One region of the Bacillus sp. C1 genome, then DNA from elsewhere that is predicted to be linked to it. Evidence: riboswitches for the same ligand, from Rfam matches in the RefSeq annotation. Region 1 holds a riboswitch; the other holds the start of a gene.
What was found. A riboswitch is a leader RNA that binds a small molecule or an ion and turns the genes downstream of it on or off. The one in region 1 is predicted to bind S-adenosylmethionine.

Region 1 (9,774 bases):
ATTTTTTGTTCTATTGATAGTTCAGTAATTAATCGGTCAAATTCTACAGGCGGTAATGTCCCTTTCTCTTCTAACCATTTGCAAGCTAAAATAGGCCGCAATACATAGAAGTATTTTTTTAACTTCACACTCTCTCCTTGTAGAAATTCATGATAGTTTTTTGATGCCATATGTAAGTAATGGTAGATTGTTGCTTTTGGATCAAAATCATTTTCGCTCACCTTCTGTAGACGTTCTGGAAGGTCAGAATCCTTAGAGTAAAAGATTGGAGAGCGGATCCATTCTAATAATGCAGGATTTGATTTTGCAAATAATCGCAGAGCTTTTCTAATATCCCAGCCACTTATGTCTAAAGCATCGCTAATTGGATATTCAATGACATCGCGTTTTTCATTTATAGATAAATACCACTCTACTGGATGAATGTATACAAATCTAACATCGTAATCACTATCTTTCGACGGGAATCCCCATGCACGGCTTCCAGATTCCACCGCGAATAAAATTTTTACGTTATTCTCTTTCTCAATTCTCTCTAATTCCAATTGAATTTTACTTTGCATATGTATCCTCCTCATTTTTTGATCATTTCCCTGGAAATTCGACAAATATACTCACCATTAAAGTAAGATTCTACTTCTAAAATATATCATGCCGCCATTAATATGTATGGAAGCTGCTAGGTTCTTCCTAACAGCTTACAATCGTTTTATTTTTGCTGCTCGCCAAGAAATTTAGCAATCTGCTCAAACTCTCTCTTTATTTCATTTTGATACATATCCACCTTTTTAAAATCCATCGCAGCAATATAAATTCGTTCTAATTTATCTCGCACTGCTTTTGCCTCCGCTAAGAACGACATAGCTTCATTCATCTTTGCTTTATATCGAATGGAAACATCTCGAATTTCCTTAGCATATTTTTCATCCGTTCCTTTCTTAACAATGAAATTATACATATCAATAATCTCATCACCTTCTCGTTCCGGAAAATATTCATGAGGCGCTGTACTATCAAAGATTGCAAAGCCTAACTCTCTTACAATAATCATATCAAGGCTATTTGGATCAAAACCACAATGATATACTTCAACTTCAAAGCCTTTTTCTTCTGCTGTCGCTCCTATTTTTTTTAACATTGTTGATTTTCCAGTTCCTGGACGCCCTTTTATAAAATAACGATGCGGGATTCCTTCTGTTAAATTTGGAACGAAATCAACCGCACCTTTTGGTGTCGCTGCTCCTAAGAAACGGTGCTTTACAACCGCTTGTTTTCCTTTGCTATCTGCAAATAATTTTTGGATAAGCTGATTTGTTAATTTATCTGCTTTTTGAAAATCCATATTATTAATATAAATTTTTTCCCAATCATCATGTATAACTAATGCCTCTTTGAAACAATTATATGCTGATTGAAATGCTCGGCTTGCTTCTGACATATATCGTTTAATCGTATCTTTACGGTTTCGTAATTTTTCTGAATCCCAAGCCTCTCCTAAATTTACATACTCTTCTACAACTCCAGGTGTTTTAGGCTCAATAACATGTGGTGCTGTTCCATCTACAATTCCTACTTTTAATTTTGGAATAATAACACCGTCGATAGATTTGTTATCAGAAGAACAATGCAAAAGTTCAATATCATAGCCTCTTTCAGTCCACTCACGTCCAATTGCTTTCATTAGCGAAGATTTCCCAGTTCCTGGACCACCCTTCAAAATAAAAAGTCTTTCCAGTCCAATTAAGTTCTCCTCATATAAGCTATAAAAACCTCTAGCAGTATTCCCACCAGCATAATAATTCAAAACTTTTCCTGTCACTGCACTCACTCCTTTGCAGCAATTTGCTTACATAAGCCACCATATGCTGGATCCCTTAGTTGGGTGAATACCTATTTTCATTCTTGCATTAAAAAAGGAAATGAATTACAATTTAAATAACAGAAAATTTCAAATTTTAAAACTGAATAATTTCCTTATCGAGAGAGGCAGAGGGACTGGCCCTTTGAAGCCCAGCAACCTCAGTTTATATAGACTGAATAGGTGCTAAATCCTGCAAAATGCAACGCATTTTGGAAGATAGAAAATGAACTTACATGTAAGTATGCAAAGCCTACCTTTCTTGATTTGAAAGATAGGCTTTTTATATTTCAAAAAAATTATTGGAGGTATTACCAATGAAAGTAATTGATTTATCACAAACATTCGAAAACAATATGTCTCAATTTCCTGGAACACCGCCGATTCATTTAGAATCTATTACAAGTGTTGAAGAGGCTGGATTTCAAGTCACAGATTTTCATTCAATAGTTCACGTTGGTACACATTGTGATGCACCCGCCCATTTTATTTCAGGTGCATCGACAATTGAGCAATTACCACTTAATCAGTTTGTAGGTGAAGCTATTCTCATTGATGTAACACATGTACAAGAACGAAAATTACCTAAAGAAGTATTACATGATGCAGGAATAAAAGAAGGAGATATCGTCATTTTCCATTCTAATCTCTCAAACAAATGGAATACAGCAGCATATGAAAAGGAAGCCTTTTATCTTTCAGAAGAACTTGCTGAAGAATTAGTTAGATTAAAAGTAAAAGCTGTCGGTTTAGATTTCATTTCTCCTGATGAAGTGACAACTGAAACATCACCAATTCATCATATTTTATTAGGAAATAATATTTACTTAATTGAAAACTTAACAAACTTAGCTGCAATTGAAACAAAACGCTTTTTCTTTTCAGCAGCACCACTGAAAATTAAAAATAGTGACGGCGCCTTTGCTAGAGCATTTGCGGTTATTTTCTAATTCACTAAAAAAGCAGAGATCATCATTGACCTCTGCTTCGATATTTTCGGTTTACATTAAGAAAAAGCTTTTCAACACGAGGACGAACCCATGCAAAATAATCCTTATCTTTCTTTTTCGTACAAATGATTTCTTCTCCGTCAACCATCCCGACAAGCTCTAGTTCTAACAGTTGCCTCGTAAATTCTAGAATGTTCACTTCTTCTTTTGGATATTCTTCTTTTAACTTTCCCTCAATTTCTCCCAATAAAAATCCGTCACGCATCATGGCAAGTGCATCAATACAAAGTGGCGGCATTTCATATTTTTCGCCTGTAATTGTATCTTTTACAATATAATTCTTTTGCTCTTTTCGAAATTGAATCGTGTGTAAACATACAGTCGAATTTAATGTTAATTCCATCATACCACCTCTTTCATAATATCTGCATAGAAAAAAGGATGCGTGTGCACCCCTCTTTTTTAATTCACAGAAATCTAATTCATTCTAAACATTCATAGAAATGAAAACTACAAACCGGTACATGAGTAATCAAACTTCATGTCGATATTTTCCTCCATTATAAACTAAGTATTTTAGAAAAAAAAGCATTCTTGATGCTTTTTATAAAATGTTTATATTTACATAACAAGAACACTTTTCTGAAAAATCCGCTTGTCTTTTCATTCTATATAATTGACAAGGATACTGCTAATTTGTCACTATATCATGCTATGCAAAACAGAAAAAGCAAACGAGTTGGGAACCTTTTTTATTTTCGTAACTGCAACTTATATACTTGTAAACAAAGCCGTTATATATTTTATTGTAAAAAAAACCATTTCAAGATACTTATTCTATAGCTCTTGAAACGGTATTTAGAAAAAATGATACTATATAACTTTATCCATGTAATTTAATCTTCATCTTTTACATCCATATCCTCTGGAATTGGTTCATTTAATATTTCTTCTACTAACTGCTTATATTTTTCCATTTGTTCTAAATGCGTATTGAACTGTTCTTTATTCAGCAAATATTGCTCACCATCATACACAGATCGAATTCGTTTTTGTTGAACCAATTCTTCAATATAAGACTCCGGAAGATTTAAATATTCTGCTGCTTCCTTTATTGTTATATACAATTCTTTCATTCCCTTACGATTTTTTACCTCTCCATCATTATAAAAGATTTTTATACATAAAGTGAAACTTTAATCAGTAGGGGTTTTCTTCAACCTCCACTAATTATTAATCTTCACGAATCAGGCTTTTGCGAGGTAAAATAAAAAGATTTTGTGAATACAAACCAAAAAGCAGGTAGATGCATTCCATATATTGTATAATACATAGAGTGGTATAAAAATATAAAATGGCATTTATCCATTTATACAAAGGAGAGTTAACATATGGCTACTCGTCACATCATTACAATGTTAGAACAATCATTACAAGCTGCAACAACAAACACTGCTTCTCAGCTTTCTAAAGAATTGCCAAAAAGAATTATCGAGCAAAAAAAAGTAACAAATGAAAACATGAACTATACTACAATTGGGGACTGGTATCAAAATCATTTCTTATTCCAACAAGATGATTTTCTTTGGGCTAAATATGCTTACTATGATGCGTACTGCGAGGCATTACAAAATCAAGGCCACCTAACTAAACGTGTGCGTCACATATTAGAATCTGTTGCAAGAAAGCATGGCAAACAATACATTGCTTCAATGCAAAATAAGCAATTTCCTAATCATTACACACAAGGAACAGCATAAATTCCCTTTAAAAACAGATGAGTAATAAAAAACATTTACAAATAAATCGTTCACGTCGCCATATTCCCCTCTTTCAAAATACATGTAAAAGACGTGCACTGAAGAAACCGGTGTCATATAAATGAAAAAAAAGCTAGAAAACAAATAAACACCCAGCTACTTTATAAAGACAAGAAAGTAACTGGGTGTTTATCTGTAAAAAACATTTTGTTCTTCCCACGTTTTAAACTTCTCAGCAAGATCCATTATTTCATCATTTGCTTAATAAGTTCTCGGTTACGCTGTTTAAAAACATCATTATGTGAAGAAACCATTCCGTATTCACTCGCCTCTGGCTGAATAAATTGCTTCGCCTTATTTACAGCATTTCCAGCATCTTGGAAAGCGCCTGCAATTAAATGCAATTTCCCTTCATGCTTTAAAATATCTCCAGCAGCATATAATCCTTCTATGGAAGATTCACTACTTGCACTCCCAGAAATAAAATAGTTATCAACGATTTCAACATTTAGTTCACTATTCTCCAATAATGTCATATCACGTTCATATCCATGATTAATAATGACCTCGTCAATCGATAAATGAGAAACTTCACCTGTTTCGTGATTCGTTAACTCAACATATTCAATCGTTTCGTGCTTGTCATCAGCCACTAGCTTTGTAATTGATGTATGAAAGAAACAATCCGCCGAGCTATTCATAAGCTGTGTCACTTGTGCTTCATGACCAGCTAACGCATCTTTTCTATATGTTAAATAAACCTTTTTCGCAATGGGCTCTAATTCATTTGCCCAATCTATCGCAGAGTTTCCCCCACCTGAAATAATTACTGTTTTATCTTTAAAACGCTTCAAAGATTTTACCGTATAATTTAAATTCGATACTTCAAACTTCTCTGCACCTTCAATTGCTAATTTTTGTGGTTTCAATATTCCACTTCCAGTAGCTACAACCACTGTTTTTGAAAAATGCTTTTGACCGGAGAAAGTTGTTAACACAAAAATCCCATCTTCATTCCGAGTAATTGATTCTACCTTTTCATTTAACACTACTTCTGGATGAAATGTTAATCCTTGCTCCACCAGTTGCTCGATTAACCGCGCTCCCGTAACCGGGGGCAGTCCTCCGATATCCCAAATCATTTTTTCAGGATAAACGTGTATCTTTCCACCTAACTGTGACTGAAATTCAATTATCTTCGTTTTCATTTCTCTTAGTCCACTATAAAACGCTGAATAAAGTCCTGCTGGACCACCGCCAATTACGGTCACATCAAATAGCTCTTCTTGATTCATTTGCGTTCACTCCTCGGTCACCAAATTAAATTGATTATCATTCTCAATAAAATATACCTTTTTTTCGTTCTATTTACAATCAAAATTACTATTGACAAGACAAAAAGATAAAATTATATTATTTAAAGAGTTAGTATTGATAATCATTATCAATATGTAAACTATCAACAAAAATGGTGATTTCTAGAAGAATACAATGAATATATAAGCATGAAATATCTATCCTATTAGAAAGCTATATATTACATCCAATTCATACAAAGGAGAAAAAAATGAAAAAATTATTCATTTCACTTTCAGTTTTATTTGTATTCGTTATGAGTGCTTGTAGCAATGGCTCTACAGACAAGAAGAACGACGCAAAAAGTAGCAAGTCAGAAACAATTACATACCAGTCTGAAAATGGTAAAGTTGAAGTTCCTGCAAATCCAAAGCGTGTTGTTGTACTCTCATCATTTGCAGGTAACGTCATGTCTTTAGATGTAAATCTTGTTGGAGTAGACTCATGGTCTAAACAAAACCCACGTTTTGATAGCAAATTAAAAAGCGTTGCTGAAGTATCAGATGAAAATGTTGAAAAAATCGCTGAATTAAATCCAGATTTAATCATCGGTTTATCAAATGTTAAAAATGTTGATAAGTTAAAGAAAATCGCGCCTACTGTAACATTTACATACGGAAAAGTTGATTACTTAACACAACATGTAGAAATTGGTAAATTATTAAATAAAGAAAAAGAAGCACAAACTTGGGTTGACGATTTCAAGAAACGCGCTCAAACAGCAGGAAAAGAAATTAAAGCGAAGATCGGTGAAGATGCAACCGTTTCTGTTATCGAAAACTTCAATAAACAAATTTATGTATACGGCGATAACTGGGGCCGTGGAACAGAAATTCTTTACCAAGAAATGAAATTAAAAATGCCTGAAAAAGTAAAAGAAAAAGCATTAAAAGATGGTTACTATGCATTATCTACTGAGGTGTTACCTGAGTTTGCTGGAGATTACTTAATCGTAAGTAAAAACAAAGATACTGATAACTCATTCCAAGAGACAGAGTCATACAAAAACATTCCAGCAGTAAAAAATAATCGTGCATTTGAAGCAAACATGATGGAATTCTACTTTAATGATCCACTTACATTAGATTTCCAATTAGACTTCTTCAAAAAGAGCTTTCTTGGCCAATAATACAACAGTGAGGAATTCTTAATTTAAGAATTCCTCTTCCTTTATTCTATGAAAAGAAATGATGTGAATCTGATGACAAAAGATGATAATATACGTTCCACCGCTTTTACATACAAATTCATTTTAGGAATTGTTGCATTCTCTCTTATTTTTATGGTCGCAATGGTATTCGGTGCTGCCGATACTACCATAAAAGATGTATGGTTAGCACTTACCTCTTCTGCTAAAGGAGATAAGTTATCCATTATTCGTGAAATACGATTACCACGTGAGGTTGCAGCCATTTTTGTAGGGGCTGCCCTCGCTGTATCTGGCGCTATTATGCAAGGACTAACACGAAATCCACTTGCCGATCCAGGGCTACTTGGACTAACAGGTGGTGCAAATGCCGCACTTGCACTGACAATTGCTTTTATTCCTTCTGTTAGTTATCTTTCCTTAACAATTGCTTGCTTTATCGGTGCAGCAATTGGCGCTATTATGGTTTTCGGAATTGGTATGGTCAAAAAAGGTGGGCTTTCTCCCCTTCGAATTGTACTAGCCGGTGCTGCTGTTTCAGCATTTTTACTCGCAATTTCAGAAGGCATTGGCATTTACTTTAAAATTTCACAAGATGTATCCATGTGGACTGCTGGGGGCGTAATTGGAACGACTTGGAGCCAACTCCAAATCATCATTCCAGTTATTTCAGTAAGTATATGCATCGCTATTTTACTTTCAAAGAAATTAACCGTTCTTAGTTTTAGTGAAGAAGTCGCTATTGGATTAGGTCAAAAAATTATTTTCATTAAAACAATTTTATTTATTATCATCATCCTACTTGCTGGTGCTTCTGTAGCACTTGTTGGAAACATGGCATTTATCGGCTTAATGGTTCCTCATATGGTTCGCCCAATCGTTGGTCCAGACTATCGCTTTGTCATCCCAATGTCAGCAATCACCGGAGCCTCCTTTATGCTACTTGCAGATACAATCGGACGTACAATTCATGCACCATATGAAACACCAGTTGTTGCAATTGTCGCTATTGTAGGATTGCCATTCTTCCTATTCATCGTACGTAAAGGAGGAAGATCATTCTCATGATGCAACGATCTATTGTAAAAAAACAACGTCTTATTATACTTGCTTTACTTGTACTCACTATCACAACAATTGTAGTGGGGATGGGGCTTGGCTCTGCATCTTTATCTTATGATCGATTAATTCCAACGCTTCTGGGACAAGGAACTTTTAAAGAAGAATTCGTTTTGTACTCCCTTAGATTACCTAGAATTGTTATTACCCTATTAGCTGGTATGGCGCTTGCTTTATCAGGAGCTATATTCCAAGGAATTACTCGAAACGATTTAGCCGAACCTGGTATTCTTGGAATTAATTCAGGTGCTGGCGTTACAGTTGCTCTTTTCTTTTTATACTTTCCAATAGACGTAGGTTCATTTATTTACTTACTACCAGTCGTTGGATTTATCGGTGCTTTTCTTACAGCTTTTCTTATCTACGTATTTTCATATAGTAGAACAGAAGGACTTCAGCCAATACGGTTAACACTAACTGGGATTGGATTTGCATTCGCCCTTTCAGGGACAATGATTGTACTTATTTCATCCGCTGATCGTGTGAAAGTAGACTTTATCTCAAAATGGATTGCCGGAAACATTTGGGGAGATGACTGGATCTTTGTTTTAGCAATGCTTCCTTGGTTAGTTATACTCATTCCATTCATTTTCTATAAAGCAAACCGTTTAAATATCCTTTCCTTGAACGAACAAGTTGCAATTGGAGTCGGCATTGAAATTGAAAAAGAACGCCGCATCTTATTAATAGCAGCTGTCGCATTAGCTGCCGCTGCCGCTTCAGTAACAGGAGGAATCAGCTTTATTGGACTAATTGCTCCTCACATCGCAAAAGCTTTAATAGGCCCGAGACATCAAATGTTCATGCCTATCGCCGTTTTAATCGGTGGATGGCTATTGCTACTAGCAGACACGATCGGTCGTCACATCGTCGAACCTAGCGGAATTCCAGCAGGCATTGTCGTTGCTTTAATTGGGGCACCTTATTTTATGTATTTGTTGTTGAAGAAATAGAAAAATCCCTTGAGAAGAAAAATATTTCTCTCAAGGGATTTTTTATTTCTGTTATTGTAGGCCATATCCTGTAAACTTTTTCTTTGGCGTTACTATCTCTTCTTCTGGCAATAAGTTCGTTTCCTCAATACGATCCGTCCCGACCGTCACTACATTGAAAGAAGGAATTCTTATCGATTAAAATGGTCAATATATATCATTTTAGTATTAACTCTAACTATTTTTAACTTCTTTTACGTACCCCCACGTTTCTCCTTTATCTTTTGATTGATAAAGTGCGCTACTATCACCATTGTAATCTCCATCTGATCCTTGTCCAACTAACATATTCAATACGCCATCTTTCTCATAAGGCATGCTTGGAAAATCAAAAGGAGTTATTGAGTGTCCGGTATCTAATTTTACTTCATGGTGTATATAACTTACCTTTTTAAAAGAGATGCCTCCATCATCTGTACGATATAACTCTCCCTCTGTACCAGCCGCATTCTTTCTCCCTAAAAATCCAAGTTTATCATTTATAAAGGTTATTCCTGCTGCACTACCAAGTGCTTCACCAAATGGATCTCCATTTATAACTTCCCATGTTTTACCGCCATCAATCGTTTTGTTTAGTGAATAAAACGTACTA
Region 2 (9,774 bases), on a different contig from region 1:
GAGTCCGTTCCATCGAAAAGTACAAAAGCAACAACTTGGTTCATTTTCGAATGTTTCACAGTATTCATCTTATGAGCAGTTAGGAGAGTCTTTTACAGGAATTGTTTTTGCAAATGAATTGTTTGATGCATTTCCCGTTGAAGTAGTGGAGAACCGAGATGGTATGTTGTACGAAGTACGGATTACGTATAACGCTGAAGGAAAGCTTGCCGAAATAGTAAGGCCGATAGGAGAACGGGTAAATAGCTACCTCCGAAAGTATCATATTCAGCTTTCTGAGGGGCAGCGATTTGAAGTGCCAATACGAATGGAAACATATGTACAAGAAGTTGCAGGATGGCTCGAGGAAGGGTTATTTATTACAGTTGATTATGGGTATACAATGGCTACGTTTATGCATCCTGCGCATCATGAAGGAAGTTTAAGAGGGTATTATAACCATAGGCTCATTCGAAATCCGCTAGCGTATCCAGGAGAAATGGATATAACAACACATATTCATTGGGATGCATTGAAGAAAGTAGGCGAAGACGGTGGTCTTCATACAGTGTGGCATACAAAACAAAGGGAGTTTTTACTTGCAGCGGGTATATTAGAACAACTTACTAGTCATCACGATTCCAATCCTTTTTCTGAGAAACAGAAACAAAACAGGGCAATCCGCTCTATGGTTTTACATGGAGGGATGAGTGACGCATTTGATGTTGTTATACAAAAAAAAGGAATGTCACATTTGGATGTAAAGCGTTACTTTCATATATAGAAAAAACAAGACACAGAATCATTCTGCGTCTTGTTTTTTTATACGACTTTAGGATATGTAGTATTGTATATTTTCTCTCATGATATATATTTATATTAAAGATATGAGATGGGAAATATAGAATACGCCCTTTTTTCTTGGCTATCCCTAACCTAGTAATACACGAACAAGTTGAATAATTGTTTCATTTTCTACTTTGTAATAAATTTCCAAACCTTTTCTTTCACTAGAAACAATTTTAGCACTTTTTAATTTTGCTAAATGCTGTGAAATTGTGGATTGTGGCATATTTAATCCTGTGTACATTGTTGAAACATTGCTTGGACCGCGTTCGATTAAGCCTTTTACAATACATAAACGAACAGGGTGAGCAAGAACTTTCAATAATTCTGCATTATTCTCGTATAGTTCCAATTCCTTTTGAAAGGTTTCTAACATGTTCTTTCCACCTCCATGCGAGCTGTTATACCCATACTATACATACCAAAAATCTAAAGAAAAGAAAATAGTTGTTGCAGAAAAAATGTTCTAAAGTAAAGAAATTGTAAGAAAAGAGAACGTGATGTAAATAAAATCGTTTAATTTGTACGTTTTGTAACACGATGTTTGAAGATACAGATACATTTATAACACGATTTTATCATGAATTTTTTGTTCTTTCAAATGAATATACAAAATTTTTGAAATAATAAGAAAAAGGATTTTATACTCTTATATCGAATGCAAATTTTGGACGGAAGGGATAACATAACTTTATACAACATTTTCATTTTCCTAGCTATTTACTTAAAAACGATCAGTGGTGATGATGTGATACGATTGGCCAAAGAATCTGATGCTGAGTTAGTTATTGATATTAGAAAAGAAATCACCTTAATTTGTAATCAGTATCATAATAGTAAATAAAAAAGGATAGACCAAGTAGATGTGATTTGCTTGGTCTATCCTTTTTTTATTTCAATGTTGAATAAAAATTCCTTATGCATTCACAGGTTCTTCGACATAAGAAAGAGCATTTTCAAAATCGGCAATTAAATCATCTACATTTTCAAGGCCAACTGATAAACGGAGCAATGAATTAGAAATACCTCTTTCATCACGTGCATCTTGTGATAATGCTGCATGTGACATTTTTGCAGGATAAGAAAGGATAGATTCTACAGCTCCTAAACTTACTGCAAATACGGGGAGTTTAACTTGAGATAAAAATTGTCGTAAAGCTTCTTCGGATTGTAGCTCGAAAGATAGTACAGCACCAGCGGATTTGGATTGTACTTGTTGTATGTCATAGCCGAGATGTGACTGTAATCCAGGATAATACACATTTTGAATTTTTGAATGTTTTTGTAAAAAGTGAGCAATTGTGTTTGCATTTCTTGCTGAGTGTTCAAGACGTACATGCAATGTTTTCAGGCCGCGAAGAACGAGAGAACAATCTTGTGGCCCTAATATAGCGCCAAAGGCATTTTGTAAGAAACCTAGTTTTTGAGCGAGTTCCTCATTTTTTACAACTGCCAATCCAGCTGTAACATCACTGTGACCAGCAATAAATTTTGTTGCGCTATGAAGTACAACATCGGCTCCGAGTTCAAGTGGTTTTTGGAACAATGGTGTTAAAAATGTGTTATCAACAAAAGTGAGAGCCCCAGCAGATTTTGCTAATGCACAAACAGCACGAATGTCGGTTACTTTTAATAATGGATTGGATGGTGTTTCAATGTAAAATACTTTTGTATTCGGTCTAATGTTTTGTTTTACTTTCTCTACATTCGTCATATCGACGAATGTATGTGAAACACCGTAACGAGAGAGGACTTCTGTCACAATCCGATACGTTCCACCGTATACATCTTCTGAAATGAGAACATGATCGCCTTGTGAAAGAAGGAGAAATGCAGTAGAAATCGCTGCGATTCCAGATGAAAAGGCAAATCCTTTTGTTCCCTCTTCTAATAAAGCAATTATGTTTTCAAGTGCTTCACGTGTTGGATTCCCAGAGCGACTGTAGTCGTATTTTCCAAAGGTATCTACATCAAATTGATGGAATGTTGATGTATTATAAATAGGAACGTTAACAGCTCCTGTTTGTGAATCATGTTTATATTGGTTATGAAGTAAGAGTGTATCTATTGAATAACTCATATTCTTACACCTTCTTTTACATGTTTAATAGCTTGCTTTAAGTCTTGAATTAAATCATCACCATCTTCAATGCCAACGGAGAAACGGAGTAGGCGATTACATACCCCGCGCGCTGTACGCACAGCTTCTGGAATATCTGCATGTGTTTGTGTTGCTGGATAGGTCATTAAACTCTCAACCCCGCCAAGACTTTCGGCAAATGTAATTAATGATAAAGATTGTAAGAAAGGATTTATCCATTTTTCATCGCGGAGACGAAATGAAATCATGCCGCCTCGTCCTGGATAAAAAACATCGGTTACACCGTCTTCTTCCCTTAAATAAGACACGATTTTCTTTGCGTTTTCTTCATGTTGTTTCATACGGAGCGCCAATGTTTTCATACCGCGAATTAATAACCAAGAATCGAAGGGACTTAATACAACGCCAGAAGCATTATGATAGTGGGCAAGTTTTTCACAAAGTGTTTGACCTTTTGCAACGACAAGGCCGCTTAATACATCATTATGACCGCCTAAATATTTTGTGGCGCTATGAAGGACAATATCTGCCCCTTCTGTCAATGGTTGTTGTATATAAGGAGTGTAGAAAGTATTATCTACAATAAGTAGGACTCCATGTCGTTTTGCAACGGCCGAGACAGCTGCAAGATCTGTTACTTGCATTAATGGATTGGTCGGTGTTTCTATGAAAATAGCCTTTGTTTGAGAAGTGATGGCTTGTTCTATTTGTTTAATAGATTGTGTATCTACGTATCTACATCGAATATTCCATTTTTCCTCATGTTCTGAAAATAAGCGATAGGTTCCCCCGTATAAGTCTTCTGATACGATAAGTTCATCTCCAGAGCGGAATAAAGAAAGAACAAGAAGAACAGCTGCCATTCCAGAACTACAGGCATAACCTTGTTCCCCTTCTTCTAAATCAGCAATTGCATGTTCTAACAGACCACGTGTTGGGTTACCTGTTCGTGAATAATCAAAACCTGTTGATTTTCCAATTCCTTCATGCCGATAAGCCGTTGAAAAATAAACAGGGGGGTTAACAGTTCCTGTTGTAGTTTCGCTTCGGTTTCCGATTTGAGCTAGTTTTGTTTCAATTGTTGACATGTGAGATTCCTCCTTGATAAAAATAAAAAAGCCTTCTAAGAAGAAGGCTTTCATGCGAATATAGTCTTCTTCTTATCTGTCAAATTTGTTCACAATTTGCTGGAATTAGCACCTTATTAACGAACGTGTTAATGGTTGCTGAGGTGTCACAGGGCCAGTCCCTCTACCTCTCTAGATAAGAATAGTTTGTATGAAATTTTATTATGAGTTTAACTTTACAACAAAAGATAACTGAATTGCAACTTTATTTTAAATATTTTTTATTTTTATCCTGATTCCATTGACTTTTATTTTTTCTCATGCTAACTTTATGAGAAAATTAACAAAGATTGTTAAAAAGTACACGTATTTCCTTTTAAAACATAGATTACTAATAAAGATAAACTCTTATTAAGAGCGGTGGAGGGAAAGGCCCTGTGAAACCCGGCAACCTTCAAACGAAATGTTTGAAACGGTGCTAATACCTGCAAAACAATTTGTTTTGCATGATAAGAGGAGGATTACTCATGTCCCCCTCTTCAGGTGAAGAGGGGTTTTTATATTGATAGAAAAGAGGGAGAAGGGTGAAATTACTAGACTTATTATCAAAAGGAATTGTTATCGGTGATGGTGCAATCGGAACATTATTACATTCTCATGGTTTGCAAAGTAGTTTTGAAGAATTAAACGTATCCGATCCAGATCTTATTATATCGATTCATAAACAATATGTAGCTGCTGGAGCAGATGTTATTCAAACAAATACGTATGGTGCCAATGAAGCGAAATTGCGCATGTATGGTTTAGAAAATCAGGTGGTCCAAATTAATAAAGCTGCGGTTAAGCTTGCAAAAGCGGCTGTTACAGAGCGAAACGCTATTTTAGGGACGATTGGTGGGATGAAGCACATCGGAGCTGTTACAACGACTGATATGGAACGAGAATTTATGCTACTTGAGCAGGCAGAGGCATTATTAGAAGAAAAAGTTGATGGATTATTGTTAGAAACATTTTATGATGAATTCGAATTGTTACATGCGGTGAAAGTATTGCGAAAACAAACAGATATTCCAATTGTTGCACAGTTAGCACTTCATGAAGCAGGAACAACGCAAAATGGCAATGATGTAAATGAAATCGTAACACAAATTTTAGATTACGGTGCTAATGTAGTTGGACTAAATTGTCAATTAGGACCGCTTCATATGACGGAAGCTTTCAAAATGATATCTATTCCTAAAAATGGTTATTTATCAGCTTATCCAAATGCAGGTCTTCCGAATTATGTAGAAGGGCGGTATGTATATGAAGGTAGCCCTGCTTATTTTGAAGCGATGACACCAAAATTTATTGAACAAGGTATTCGTTTATTAGGGGGTTGTTGTGGTACAACGCCGGCACATATTGAAGGGATGAAGCGTGCGATTGAGAATGTAACACCTGTTACAGAAAAACAAATTGTTCAAAGAAAAGAAGTGATCCACACACAAGCAAAACGTAAGAGTACACCTGTTACTCTTGCAGAGAAAGCGAAGAAGCGGACAACAGTTGTTGTTGAATTAGATCCCCCAAAAACATTGGATACACAACGTTTTTTTGAAGGAGCTAGAGTACTAAAACGAGCAGGTGCAGATGCCATTACGTTAGCAGATAACTCATTAGCATCTCCGCGCATTTCTAATATGGCAATGGGAGCGTTATTAACAAAACATGATATTCCAGTGCTGACGCACTTAACATGTCGTGACCATAATGTTATTGGATTGCAATCTCATTTACTTGGTTTATCAGCTTTAGGGATGGAGGAAGTGTTAGCTTTAACAGGTGACCCGGCAAGAGTAGGGGATTTTCCTGGAGCGACGTCTGTATATGATTTGTCTTCTATTGAACTAATTAAAATGATTAAAGAAATGAATGATGGTCGTTCTATTTTAGGGAAAACAATTGGCCCGGCGACAAGGTTTTCTGTTGGGGGCGCTTTTAATCCGCACGTGAGACATTTAAAAGCAGCAGTGAAAAGGATGGAAAGAAAAATTGCAGCTGGTGCAGAGTATTTTTTAACACAACCCATTTACGATGTAGCCTTAATTGAAGAAGTTTATGAAGCAACAAAGCATTTGGAACAACCAATTTTTATTGGGATTATGCCTTTAGTAAGTAAACGTAATGCTGATTTTCTTCATTTTGAGGTGCCAGGTATTACATTGCCAGAGGAAGTAAGAAATCGAATGGATGGTCATGAAACCAAGGAGGCTGCAATTACAGAAGGTATTCGTATTTCACAAGAGTTAATTGATGCGGCGATGAAATATTTTAATGGCATCTATCTCATTACACCATTTTTGAACTATGAAATTACAGAAAATCTTGTTAAGTATGTAAGAGTAAAGCAAGAAGTAAAAGAGGGAATTAAATGATGAAAGCGATAAAAATGAGAGTGCAACATGAAATGCTATTTCGCTTAATTCAGCGACAGTAAAGAAGTTAGGTGGGAGTCAGGATGCCCGTAAAATCCCGATTGGTGAGGGCTAATAATCAGTGGGGGATGAAGCCACCCCACTGATTAAAGTTTCACTTTATGATGGAGCCAGAAGCATCGTAACGGCAATGGTATTTGCTCACCCCGAAGCACGATATTTTAGTGTACTATAGTGTAGAAGGGGGAGACATATGAAAAGAATAGTCTTTACAGGCGGCGGGTCCGCAGGTCATGTAACACCTAACTTAGCAATTATTCCACATCTGCAAGAAAAGGGATGGGATATTTCTTATATTGGTTCTCATCAAGGGATTGAAAAAACGATTATAGAGAATGAAGGAATTCCGTACTATAGTATAGCGAGCGGAAAGTTGCGTCGTTATTTTGATTTGAAAAATATAAAAGATCCTTTCCTTGTTATGAAAGGTGTGCTGGATGCTTATACGCGAATACGAAAATTAAAACCAGATGTTATTTTTTCAAAGGGTGGCTTTGTATCTGTCCCAGTAGTAATTGCTGGCTGGCTGAATCGTGTTCCGGTTTTTTTACATGAGTCTGATATGACGCCAGGGCTAGCAAATAAAATTGCACTTCGCTTTGCTTCCAAAATATTTATCACGTTTGAAGAAGCGGCACAGCATCTGCCAAAAGAGAAGGTGGTTTATACAGGTTCACCTGTAAGGGAAGAAGTGTTACGTGGAAAACGTGAGAAAGGACTGCAATTTCTTAAGTTCCATACTAGAAAACCAGTTATCACGGTTATGGGAGGAAGTTTAGGTGCAAAGAAGATTAATGAAACAGTACGAGAAGCATTGCCACAGCTCCTTAAAAAGTATCAAGTTGTTCACCTATGCGGGAAAGGGAATCTAGATGGGAAATTACAAGGTCTGGAAGGATATAGGCAGTTTGAATATGTACAGGGCGAATTACCAGATGTATTAGGAGCAACGGATTTTGTCATCTCACGTGCTGGATCAAATGCGATTTTTGAATTTTTAACATTGCAAAAGCCCATGATTTTAATTCCATTACCGAAAGCTTCAAGCCGTGGAGATCAAATCTTAAATGCACAATCGTTTGAAAGACAAGGATATGCATCGGTTTTATATGAAGAAAATATCACAGCACCATCCCTTATAGAGTGTGTAGAAGAGCTCGATCGTAATTGTGCGGAGTATAAAAAAGGATTTAAAAAATATAGTGGGAAAGAAGCCGTGCAGACTATTGTAAAATATATTATGGAAGCATGATTAAAAAATCATGCCTTTTGTAGTAGAAGGAAAGGTTCGAAGAATTACTGTATTTATGGTACAATAACAGAGATTTAATAGAGAAATTCCAGTTCTTTGAGCGTGAAAATATGAATGGATTAGGAGTGACTGTTTTGGAGCTAAGTATCTATGAAAATACTGCTCTAATTATATGTTTTGTCTTGTATGTTGGTAGTGTTATTGTTTACATTTCAAGAAAATTTGCACAAGAACGAAACTTAGAAAAATCGGAAATAACAGCTGAATTAGAAATGTTAGTCGATGAAAGTGATAAAAAACAAAAAATAAGAGAAAATCATGAGATCCCCCACCACGTAAACGCAAAATAAGTTTTGAAGGTGGGGATTTCTTTTGGCGAAATGCTTCTCTATCATTAGTAGTAACGCTAAAAAGGAGTTTCTCTTTAGATGTATATAAATAAGGAGTTAATTAAGATGAATTTTTATATCGCATCAAGTTTTCAAAATAAAAATCTTGTTCAATTTGTAGCGAGTAAACTGAAAGAAATGGGATGGCATCATACATATGATTGGACTCAAAATGAAAGAGCGACAAATAGAGAACAGCTGCAGAAGATTGGTCAAGCAGAAAGACAGGCAATTCAATTAGCGGATGTTTTCTTACTTTTACTAGATGGCGGAAATGGTAGTCATATAGAGCTTGGTATGGCAATTGCTTTAGAAAAGGAAATCCATCTGTATCATGAAAATAATCCGCTGCAAACAACGTTTTATCATTTACCAGAAGTGGGTATTTTTCAAGGAGATGTGGATCGGTTTATTTCATACGTCACGAATAAAGGAGAGGCGTAGAACATGCAGATTTATGATTCGATATACGGGGATTTTGAAATAGATGGTGTATTAGAAGAGTTATTACAAACAGAAGCTATGCAAAGGTTGAAGAAGGTTCACCAAGTTGGAGCGAGCTTTCTTGTAAAACCAGAGTGGAATGTAACACGTTATGAACATTCAATTGGAGTTATGCTGCTGGTAAAAATGCTTGGCGGGAGTGAAGCGGAGCAAATTGCAGCATTACTTCACGATGTATCACATACTGCTTTTTCGCACGTTGTAGATCGTGTATTACATAAAAAAGATGAAGACTATCATGAATATATTTTTGATACAGTTATTGAAAACTCGGATATTCCTCTTATTTTACAAAAGTATGGACATGATTCTAAAATACTGCAAAACTGGGAACAATGGATGTTGTTGGAACAACCATTACCGGCCTTGTGTGCGGATCGTATAGATTATACACTTCGTGATTTATATACTTATGGAATGATTTCAAAACAAGAAGTTCTTATATTTTTAAAGCAATTAATTGTTCATAAAAAACAAATCTGTCTTCGTACGATAGAGGCAGCAGAATGGTTTACAGAAGTATATTATAAAGAAACATTGGATTTCTTTTTACATCCGTTAGGCTCGTATAGTTATCATGTATTAACGAATGTGTTGCAAGTAGCATTAGAAAGAAAATTGATAGATGTTTCAGATTTTTTGACCGATGATGAGACACTGCTACGAAAATTAAAAAGTAGCCAAGATGAAGAAATAACGAGGCGATTGGCTACTTTGCATCCAAATGTATTAGTAGAAGAAAATGATCAAGAGTACGATATTTCATACTCAGGTGGGAAAGAACGTTTAATTGATCCGCCTGTCTATAGGAATGGTAAAATATATAAGGCGTCTAGTTTATCTGAACATGTTAAGTTGTGTAATCAAAAAGCGAGGAAGGCATTTAATCAAAATATATATTTGAAAATAAATAAGGCATAAAGGAGTTATAAATATGAAATTAGAACAAGGATGGGAAACGAGTTTTTTAGAAGTTGTACAGAAAAGTGAATTTAAAAAAGGTGCACTGCGTAGTCAGTTACTTTGTTTGGACGGGGAAGAAGTAGAAGAACTTGTTGATGATTACGGTTATGAAGAAATTGTAGAGCGTGAACACGATGAGGAATTAGCAGGAATTTTAGGAGAAGAACTTTTTAGTGAAATGGAGCACTATGTATTT

Region 2: another riboswitch for S-adenosylmethionine. It lies ahead of ACX5JI_RS02055 (methionine biosynthesis PLP-dependent protein); the one in region 1 lies ahead of ACX5JI_RS16490 (cyclase family protein).

What each region holds. Positions count from the first base shown of each region.
Region 1 is NZ_JBTMZT010000005.1:70,308-80,081, reverse strand. Features, by position in the region: gene ACX5JI_RS16500 (nucleotidyltransferase domain-containing protein) at 1-563, opposite strand, end outside; gene ACX5JI_RS16495 (PRK06851 family protein) at 710-1,819, opposite strand; SAM riboswitch class I at 1,972-2,084, shown strand; gene ACX5JI_RS16490 (cyclase family protein) at 2,176-2,808, shown strand; gene ACX5JI_RS16485 (hypothetical protein) at 2,831-3,211, opposite strand; gene ACX5JI_RS16480 (helix-turn-helix domain-containing protein) at 3,705-3,944, opposite strand; gene ACX5JI_RS16475 (hypothetical protein) at 4,200-4,568, shown strand; gene ACX5JI_RS16470 (NAD(P)/FAD-dependent oxidoreductase) at 4,814-5,863, opposite strand; gene ACX5JI_RS16465 (iron-hydroxamate ABC transporter substrate-binding protein) at 6,136-7,053, shown strand; gene ACX5JI_RS16460 (FecCD family ABC transporter permease) at 7,102-8,139, shown strand; gene ACX5JI_RS16455 (FecCD family ABC transporter permease) at 8,139-9,143, shown strand; gene ACX5JI_RS16450 (WD40/YVTN/BNR-like repeat-containing protein) at 9,357-9,774, opposite strand, start outside.
Region 2 is NZ_JBTMZT010000001.1:393,140-402,913, forward strand. Features, by position in the region: gene ACX5JI_RS02040 (class I SAM-dependent methyltransferase) at 1-763, shown strand, start outside; gene ACX5JI_RS02045 (ArsR/SmtB family transcription factor) at 911-1,201, opposite strand; gene metC (cystathionine beta-lyase) at 1,742-2,905, opposite strand; gene ACX5JI_RS02055 (methionine biosynthesis PLP-dependent protein) at 2,902-4,014, opposite strand; SAM riboswitch class I at 4,084-4,196, opposite strand; SAM riboswitch class I at 4,399-4,509, shown strand; gene ACX5JI_RS02060 (bifunctional homocysteine S-methyltransferase/methylenetetrahydrofolate reductase) at 4,578-6,410, shown strand; gene murG (undecaprenyldiphospho-muramoylpentapeptide beta-N-acetylglucosaminyltransferase) at 6,664-7,722, shown strand; gene ACX5JI_RS02075 (DUF3966 domain-containing protein) at 7,833-8,072, shown strand; gene ACX5JI_RS02080 (nucleoside 2-deoxyribosyltransferase) at 8,178-8,555, shown strand; gene ACX5JI_RS02085 (HD domain-containing protein) at 8,559-9,536, shown strand; gene ACX5JI_RS02090 (hypothetical protein) at 9,550-9,774, shown strand, end outside.